2 regions of the Novosphingobium sp. BL-S-19 genome follow, and region 1 is predicted to be linked to the other one. Evidence: predicted binding sites of a transcription regulator. Region 1 holds the regulator's gene; the other holds the start of a gene.
What was found. The regulator LexA, encoded in region 1, represses DNA repair genes until DNA is damaged. The targets are predictions, from matches to a motif close to GTTCCNCNCTTGTTCT.

Region 1 (4,211 bases):
CACTTTCGACCGCGGACCATGGCTTGCGGTGGGCTTCGGGGCCGGAATTTCGGCGTGGTTTACCATGCCAGACGCCCACTGGTGGATTGCGTTTTGCGCAATTTGTGCGAGCGGTGCAATCGGACTCGGCGTCTGGCGGCACGGTCGGGACAATTTTCCGCTGCTACGTCTCGCCGGAATGTCGTTCATGATCGTCCTGGCGCTTGGTTGTCTGGCCGCCTGGGGGAGATCGACGGTGATCGGGGCGCCCCCGATTCCCCGGCCCTTGACCGGTACGTTCGAGGGTCGCGTGCTCGCGATCGAGGAAATGCCGGCGTTCAGTCAGAACCGTCTGCTGCTGGCAATGCGGGAGCCTGGCACGGGCCGGGCGATCAAGGTGCGGCTGAGCCTGCCCCATGATTTGGGGGTGATGGGCGCGGGCCAGGCACCCGAGACGGGCGCCCTGATCCGGTTTCGCGGAAGGCTGGTCCCTCCTGCCGCTCCGATGCTGCCGGGAAGCTACGATTTTGCGCGCGCTGCCTGGTTTGCAGGGCTTTCGGCGTCCGGACGGGCGCTGGCACCCGTCGAGGTTTTGGAGCCCGGGAACGGGACGGATGTTTTCGCGGCATGGCGGGCCGACCTCTCCGGACATATCCGGTCTCAGCTTGAGGGCACAAAGGCCGGGATTGCCATAGCCTTTGCAACGGGAGATATGGGCGCAATCGCCGCGGATGACGCGCAGGCGATGCGCGATGCGGGATTGGCGCACCTGCTTTCCATCAGCGGGCTTCACGTCAGCGCCGTGATCGGCGCAGTCTATTTTCTTGCCATTCGCTTGCTGGCGCTTTCCCCCGCGATCGCACTGCGATGGCGCCTGCCGGTGGTGGCTGCGGCCTTGGGTGGTCTGGCGGGGATCGGCTATACCCTGTTGACGGGATCGCAGGTGCCCACCGTCCGCTCTTGCGCGGGCGCCCTGCTGGTGCTGGGCGCGATGTTGCTGGGGCGTGAAGCGTTGTCGGTTCGAATGCTGGCGACCGGGGCGTTTCTCGTCATGGTGTTGTGGCCTGAGGCTATCGTCGGTCCCAGTTTTCAGATGAGTTTTGCGGCGGTGCTTACATTGATCGCGGTGGCGAAGGCAGCGCCGGTGCGTCGCTGGATGGCGCCACGCGATGAAAGCGTGCCGATGCGAGTCTTGAGGTCGGCAGCGCTGATGCTGGTGACCGGCGTCGCGATCGACCTGGTTCTGATGCCGATTGCCCTTTATCATTTCCACCGTGCAGGCGTTTTTGGCGCGCTGGCCAATCTCGTGGCCATTCCGCTGACGACTTTCGCCGTCATGCCCCTTGTGGCCATTGCGCTCCTTCTCGACGTCGTCGGTCTTGGAGCGCCGGTATGGTGGCTTGCAGGCCACGCCATTGCGCTCCTTCTTGAGCTTGCCCACGTCGTTGCGGATATTCCCGGCGCGGTTCGCCTCCTTCCGGTGATGGGAGCGGGGCATTTTCTCCTGTTCGTCACAGGCGGTTTGTGGCTGGCCTTATGGTCGGGGAAGGTGCGTTTTCTCGGTCTCGTTCCGGCGTTTGCGGGTGTCGCCGGATTGGCGCTGATCGGTCCTCCCGACATTCTGGTGAGTGGTGACGGCCATTACATTGGCATGACGGTGGGGGATGGGCGCCTGGCTATCCTGCGTGAGAGCAGAAGCGGCTATGCGCTGGACAACATGTTGGAAGTTACCGGGCAGCGCGAACTGCCGCTCGCTCTGCCCGGACAGCGTGAGGTCCGATGCAATAACGACTTTTGCGCGGCGGCCTTCCGGCGAGGTGAGAGGATGTGGCATGTTCTGATCGCGCGCAGCGATGCTTATGTGCCGATCCCTTCGCTGGCACGGGCCTGCGGCCGCGCGGATATCGTCATTGCCGATCGCTCGCTGCCGCAAAGCTGCAAGCCGCGATGGCTGAAAATCGATCGTCCCATGCTGAAGCAAACGGGCGGGATCGTTATAGATCTGGAAGGTCAGGCGCTGCGAACGGTGGCCCAAAGCCATGGTAGCCACGGCTGGTGAGATATTTGGAGGGGTTGATCCGACTGCCTCGGATCAACCCCTCCAACTCCCGTATATCCCGTTTTCCGAACCATCCGGTGTTTTCACCCGATTGGAAAACACCCCAAGAATGTCGCGAGCCTGTGCAGCGATGCCAGTCCGGCGATCGGGTCCGTACCCCTTGTCAGTGATAGCGGCGCAAAATGCCTGCGAGTTTGCCCTGAACCTGCACTTCCCCGGCGCCGTAGATCTGGGGCTCGTATGCGGCGTTCGCCGGATCGAGCCGAACCTTTGGCCCTTCGCGGCGGAGATACTTGAGGGTGGCTTCCTCACCGCGGATGAGGGCCACCACGATTTCCCCATCGCGCGCCGTGTCGGTGCGCTTAACAAGCGCCAGATCGCCATCGAGAATACCGGCCTCGATCATCGAATCACCGGAAACCTCAAGCGCATAATGATCTCCCGAGCCCAGCAGGGCTGCCGGCACCGGCAGCGTCGCCTGACCTTCGATTGCCTCGATCGGAACGCCGGCGGCGATGCGGCCGTGTAGCGGTATCTCGATTACGTCGTTGGCCGGTTCCGGAGCCCGCGGAGCCGCGCGCAGTGCAGCGGGCGCTTCTCGCGGTGTCGCAGGCGTGGCGGCGGCAGCAGGGGCCTTATTGGTCACATCGTCAGGCTGGCGAAGCACTTCAAGGGCGCGGGCCCGATTGGGGAGACGACGGATAAAGCCGCGTTCCTCCAGCGCCGAAATCAACCGGTGAACGCCCGACTTCGATTTGAGGTCCAGCGCATCCTTCATTTCTTCGAAGCTGGGCGAGACCCCGCTTTCTTCAAGGCGAACCTGAATGAACCGGAGCAATTCGTGCTGCTTGCGCGTCAACATCTGGCTGCCTCACCTGCTTCGCCGAGATTGGCGGTCTGTTCCCTTCGCGAAGAACACATGGAGGTTCATTCGCGAACAATGAGGGAACAATTAAGCAACGAATCCGGTAGCGTCAAGCAATACCGCCATTCTGGAGCAAGTATACCCAAACCGTATCCCCGCGATTGGCAGCGGGGGCGTTGCCGGGGCGATCGATAAGAACATTGCTTGTGGCCAGAGAGACCAAGGCGCTGCTGTCCTGCACGCTATGGGCGCTGACGGTTTCGCCATCCCAAAGGCCGCGCACGAATTCGCGTCGATCGCCGCTGGGCGGCAAGGCGTCGGCCAAGCGGGTCAGCAACGGCATCTGTGCAGGCCTGCGGGCGCCGAGCAACGCGCGAAGAGCCGGCAACATGAAATGGTATGCGGTTACGAGACTGGAGACCGGATTCCCCGGCAATCCGATCACGATCTGCGCGCGCTGGCCGCGCGCTTTTCGCGCCACCAGCAATGGCTTGCCCGGCCGGATTGCCACGCGCCAGAAATCCAGATCGGCACCCCATGCTTCGAGTGCGGGACGAACGAGATCATGATCGCCAACGGAAACGCCGCCGCTGGTAACGATGACATCCGCGTCACCGGCAGATTCGAAGGCGCGGATCAGGGCGTCGAGATCGTCGCCCACCGGGCCGATTCTGTCGACCGCGACCGGAAGGCTTTGGCCCATCGCGGCGAGCATGGCGCCGTTGCTGGCGGGTATCTGATGCGGTTCGCAGCATTCCGGATCCACGGCCAGTTCGTCCCCGCTGTCGATCACGACAAGGCGCGGTATCCTTCGAACCGGCAAGTGCTTGTGCCCCGCCACGATCGCGAGTGCGGCCTGGGCGGCGCCGATACGGGTGCCGGACGGCAGGATTTCCCGCCCCTCGGGGAAGTCCATACCCTGGCGGCGTATATGTTTGTGCAGCGGGGTGGGGCCTTCGCCGGTCAAGGTGACGCGATGCTGATCGCGCGTGACATCTTCCTGAAGGATGACTCCTCCTGCGCCGGCAGGGATCAGGGCGCCGGTCGAAATGCGAATGGCCTGCCCCGGCGTGACGGCGGCTTCGTAAGGATGCCCCGCGGCACTTTCGCCCACGACATGCCAGGGCCCGGCGGTATCGCCTTCCGCAACCGCGTAGCCATCCATTGCCGAAATGTCGCGCGCGGGCTGAGTCCTCCGGGCAACCAGGGGTTCGGCCAGATAGCGGCCGAGGGCGCTGGGCACATCGACGCGCTCGACCGGCGTGGGCTCGACAAGCTGCAGCAGGCGGTCCTGGGCATCTTCCAGCG
Region 2 (4,211 bases), on a different replicon from region 1:
CTGTCGGGGAAGCAGTCATGGAAACAGGCCGTGGAGATACCACTTCGGGCTGGCGGTTTCCTCGAACAGGCCGTGCCGGAAGATCCAGTAGCGGCGGCCCTCGGCATCCTCGATCCGGTAGTAGTCGCGGGTCGGCTGCTTGCCTTCAGAAAGGTGGCCGGTCCGTTTGCCCCACCATTCCGCGCCGATGCGTTCCGGCCCTTCGGCAAGGCGGACTTCGTGCAGCTTGCCCTTCCAGCGGAAGCGCTGCGGCGGACCGTCGGGCACGCCGGCGATGACGTCCACCGGCTGCGGAGGATCGAGCAGCAGCGCCGGGCGCGGCAATTGGCCTTCCGGCATGGGCCAGTCGACGAGCTTTGCCTCCATCGCGGGCAACAGCCTTTGCGCGACTTCCGGCAGATGCCGGTCGCATGGCATCAGTCGGCGGACGCGATTGGGGCCGAGGCGGACGCTCAGCCGATCGATCAGCGCGGAAAGATCGTCGCTGGCCTCCTCACGCGATCCTTCCAGGGCGATCTGGCGGGCGGGCAGGGGATCGGTGCGCGAGACGGCCAGTTCGATCGAATCGAAACCGAAGCCGGGATCGAGCGGGTCCGACAGCGTATCGATCCGCTCCTGCAGCAGCCGCAGGACGATGGCCGGATCGCGTTCGGGACGGCCGGTATCGACCGCCAGCCGCCGCCGTGCATTGTCGCTGCGGCAGAGCGTGACGATGAAACGGCGGCCGCCCAATTGGCGCGCTTCCATGTCCTGCGCGGCCTGTTCCAGCAGGTCTTCCACGGCATCAAGTGCGTCGTCGGTGCGGATCAGCGGTTCGGGAAAGCGCGTTTCCAGACGGATCGGCGCAGTAATGCGGCGCGGGGCGATCGGGCTGGCGGCTTCGCCCAGGATCTGGCGCAGGCGGGTGACCATTTCCTCCCCGAAGCGGGCCGCCAGCGTCTGCATCGGGCGTTTGGAAAGGTCCCCGATCCGTTGCAGGCCGGCACGGCGCAGCGCGGCCAGAGCATCCTCGGGCAGTTCCAGGGCGGAGACTGGCAGGGCCTGAACATCTCTATTTCCGGTCCCATGCCGGGCCAGAGCCCGCGCTGCCGTGGCGTTAGGACCCGAGGCGTGGCGCGCGGTATAGCCGGCCAGCGTCATCGCCTGCCGTGCCAGTTCCCCTTCGCCGTCGAACAAGTGCGTGCAGCCGGTCACGTCCAGCACGATGCCGTCGGGTGGATCGACCGCGACCATGGGGGTGAAGCGCACCATCGCCCTGACCAGCCGGTCAAGTTCGCGCGCGTCCAGCACCGGATCGGCGGGCCGGGTCACGAGTGTGGGGCAGCGCGCCCGCGCGTCGGCGAGCGTCATGCCGGTTTCCAGTCCGGCTTTTACGGCGAAGCCATCCACGGCAGAGAGGCGCAGGGCATTGCCGGTGCGCAAGACGAGGGCGAGTGGTTCAGGCGGCGCGTGGATAGTCAGGCCCGCCGCCATCCGCGCTCTCTCGCATGCGAAATAGGGGAACCACAGCGCCAGGCACTGGCGCGACTTCGCCTCCATCCTTGCCGCTCCCTTCGCCTCTATTCCAGCCCGTATCGCGGAATGTTCCATCGTCTGTATTCCATTCCAGCCGCCACGTGCGGCCTGCGGCACCCCCACGCCAGCGCAGCAGTCTGGCCTCCATCGCCGGCCATCCCGGCGCATCGGCTTCCAGCGGGATGGAAGGCGCGCTGGAGATGGACCAGCGGGTCTGCGCGGCGCTGGACCTGGGTTCCGCATCCTGGCGCAGCACGATCACCCGGTTGCGCGATTGTTCCGCCGCCAGCGCCAGTCTTCGGCTGGCGGTGAGGTCGTACTTCGCGAAAGTTCCGTTCGTTTCCAGCAAGACCAGTTCCACGCCCGGACATCGCGCGGCTTCCAACCCGGCGCGCAGGAGGTCGAGTTCGTTTTCAGTTTCCACCAGCAACAGGCGGGCGGGCTTCAGGCCGAGCGTTGCCAGGCCTTGCCCATTGGGAACCGTTCGCAGCGGCGTACGGGACATTCGCACCAGTACTGCCGCGCCGTTCGGGCCAATACCGCTTTTGCACAGCGCGAAGGCGAGGGCGGTGGCCCGATCATCCCCATTTGCGTGGATCTCGTGCAGCCGTCCAGCGTCCATGGCCGGCAGGGCTCCCCCATCGGCCTGAGGGAGCCGTTCGGTGGCCTTTTCCGCCAGTTTGAAGGTCTTGACGGGCATGATCCGAATCGCTCAATTGTTCTCTATATGTTCCATACTCCAACATCCGCTGCTTGCCAAACAGGCGTTGCCGATCTGCCGGCCCACGAGGGACCGCCAGATCGACAACATTATGGAAAGTCGTGTTATTTTTCGGGCGATCAGGCTCGTTAGCGGCCTGCCGAAAACGCCGTAGTTACCGTTGGCCCCATTGCGGCCAGCATTGTCGAGCCATGGCATTTCCCGTGCAGGGACAGGTGTTCCGCCTCGGCGCCGCGCCGCTGCCAGCGCGTGGCAAGCGCCTCCGCAGCTGCCCCGCCGTGATCGTCCAAATCGTTCCCCTCTGCGCCGTTGACGATCAGCAGCCGCGTCTTCAGGCGAGGATCTGCCGTGCGCTCACCTGCGGCCACGCTGTTGTCGCCGTACCAGAGCGACGGGCTGACCGAGACGATGGCCGAGTAGGGCCTGCCGGTGAACATCGCATGGAGCGCCAGCAAACCGCCAAGGCCGTGCCCGGCCAGCGTCTGGCGTGCCGGATCGAGGTGCCAGCGGCCTTCGACCAGTGGGCGGAACACCTCTTCGATCAGATCGAGGAAGCGCTCCGCCCCACCGGTTGGAAGTCCGCATGCGGGAAAGCCTTCGGGTATCCGGTAGCCCGGAACGGCGGGGGTGTAGTCTTCGGTCCGCCGGGGTCGATGATCGCATTCGATGGCAACGATCAGTCCATCTGTGCGGGACATTCGCCGCGCGGTCATGGTGGCGACGGCGAAGTTGTCCTCACCATCAAGCAGCCAGAGTACTGGCCAACCTTGCCTTGGCGGCGATCCTTCGGGCCAGGAAACCAGAAGGCGATAGACGTGACCGTCTGGCGCCGGGACGAACTGCACGTCCGAATTGGGCAGCGTCCATGCCGTCGCCCCCAGCGGGCCTGCGGAAAGCAAGGCCAGCAGCGGCGCAAGACCGGTGATCGGCTTCATGCCGCCCCCCTTCGATAAAGGAGCAGAGGGCGGATAGCCGTAGAATTATGAAAGGCGGGACGAGCGACAGGGCATCTCACGGTATCAGTTCCTCTCGCGTTTCCGTTGGGGTTCAGATTATTGATATTCATTCTCAATAGCAAGTCTTTTGAGGCTTTTCAGAAATGGACGGATAACGATGGTCTCGTTTTCTGGTTGCTTTGCGTTCCTTGCATCGTCGATTGCGCCGAGAGGGACGGATCGCCATTGAAGCTTCATTTCCAGCCGTTAACGCCCGGGTCGTGAAATCGCTTCAGGGCTCAGGGGAAATGGCAATGAAATTCGGTATTTGCATCGCATCACTGATGGCGGGCACGGCTCTGGCCAGCATTCCGGGCGCGGCATTTGCCGAAGAGGCTGCGGCAGAAACGGCGAATGCTGCAGATGGTAATTCCAACCAGATCGTCGTTACCGCGCAAAAGGTGGAACAGCGTGCGGTGGACGTGCCGATCACGCTCTCGGTCGCGAGCGGAGAGCGGATGCGCCAGCTTGGCGTGACCGATATAGGCGAGCTTTCGGCCTATGTTCCGGGCCTCAACATCCAGATCCAGAGCGCCAATAACCCCGGCTTCGTGATCCGCGGCATCACCTCCGACAGCGGTTCGGCCCAGCAGGGGCCGCGCGTGACGCTCTATTACAACGGCGTCGACATCTCCCGCTCACGCGGGGCCTATCAGGGCAATTATGACCTTGATCGCATCGAAGTGGTGAAGGGGCCGCAGGCGACGCTGTTCGGCACGGCCGCCACGATCGGCGCGATCAGCCTCGTTTCGGCCAAGCCGAAGCCGGGACTCTCGGCCGAAGTCACCGGCGGCTATGGCAACTTGAATGCCTATCGACTGGAAGGCTTCGTCAACGCCGGCAATGACGTGATCGCCGGGCGCATCGCGTGGCAGTGGAAGAAGCGCGATGGCTATGTGAAGAACCTCGCCCCCGATCAGGACGATCTCTATGGGCAGGACCAGCTTGGCCTGCGCGGTTCGCTGCGCTTCACGCCGGCC

Region 2: ACZ1JV_RS18360 (ImuA family protein) is a predicted target of LexA. The motif match lies at 2,234-2,249, and genes of this name have one in related genera.

The regions. Positions count from the first base shown of each region.
Region 1 covers NZ_CM145497.1:1,180,839-1,185,049, forward strand. The annotation lists gene ACZ1JV_RS05130 (ComEC/Rec2 family competence protein) at 1-2,038, shown strand, start outside; gene lexA (transcriptional repressor LexA) at 2,202-2,900, opposite strand; gene ACZ1JV_RS05140 (molybdopterin molybdotransferase MoeA) at 3,013-4,211, opposite strand, start outside.
Region 2 covers NZ_CM145498.1:2,175,770-2,179,980, reverse strand. The annotation lists gene ACZ1JV_RS18370 (error-prone DNA polymerase) at 1-19, opposite strand, end outside; gene ACZ1JV_RS18365 (Y-family DNA polymerase) at 16-1,404, opposite strand; gene ACZ1JV_RS18360 (ImuA family protein) at 1,439-2,215, opposite strand; gene ACZ1JV_RS18355 (alpha/beta hydrolase) at 2,365-3,171, opposite strand; gene ACZ1JV_RS18350 (TonB-dependent receptor) at 3,486-4,211, shown strand, end outside.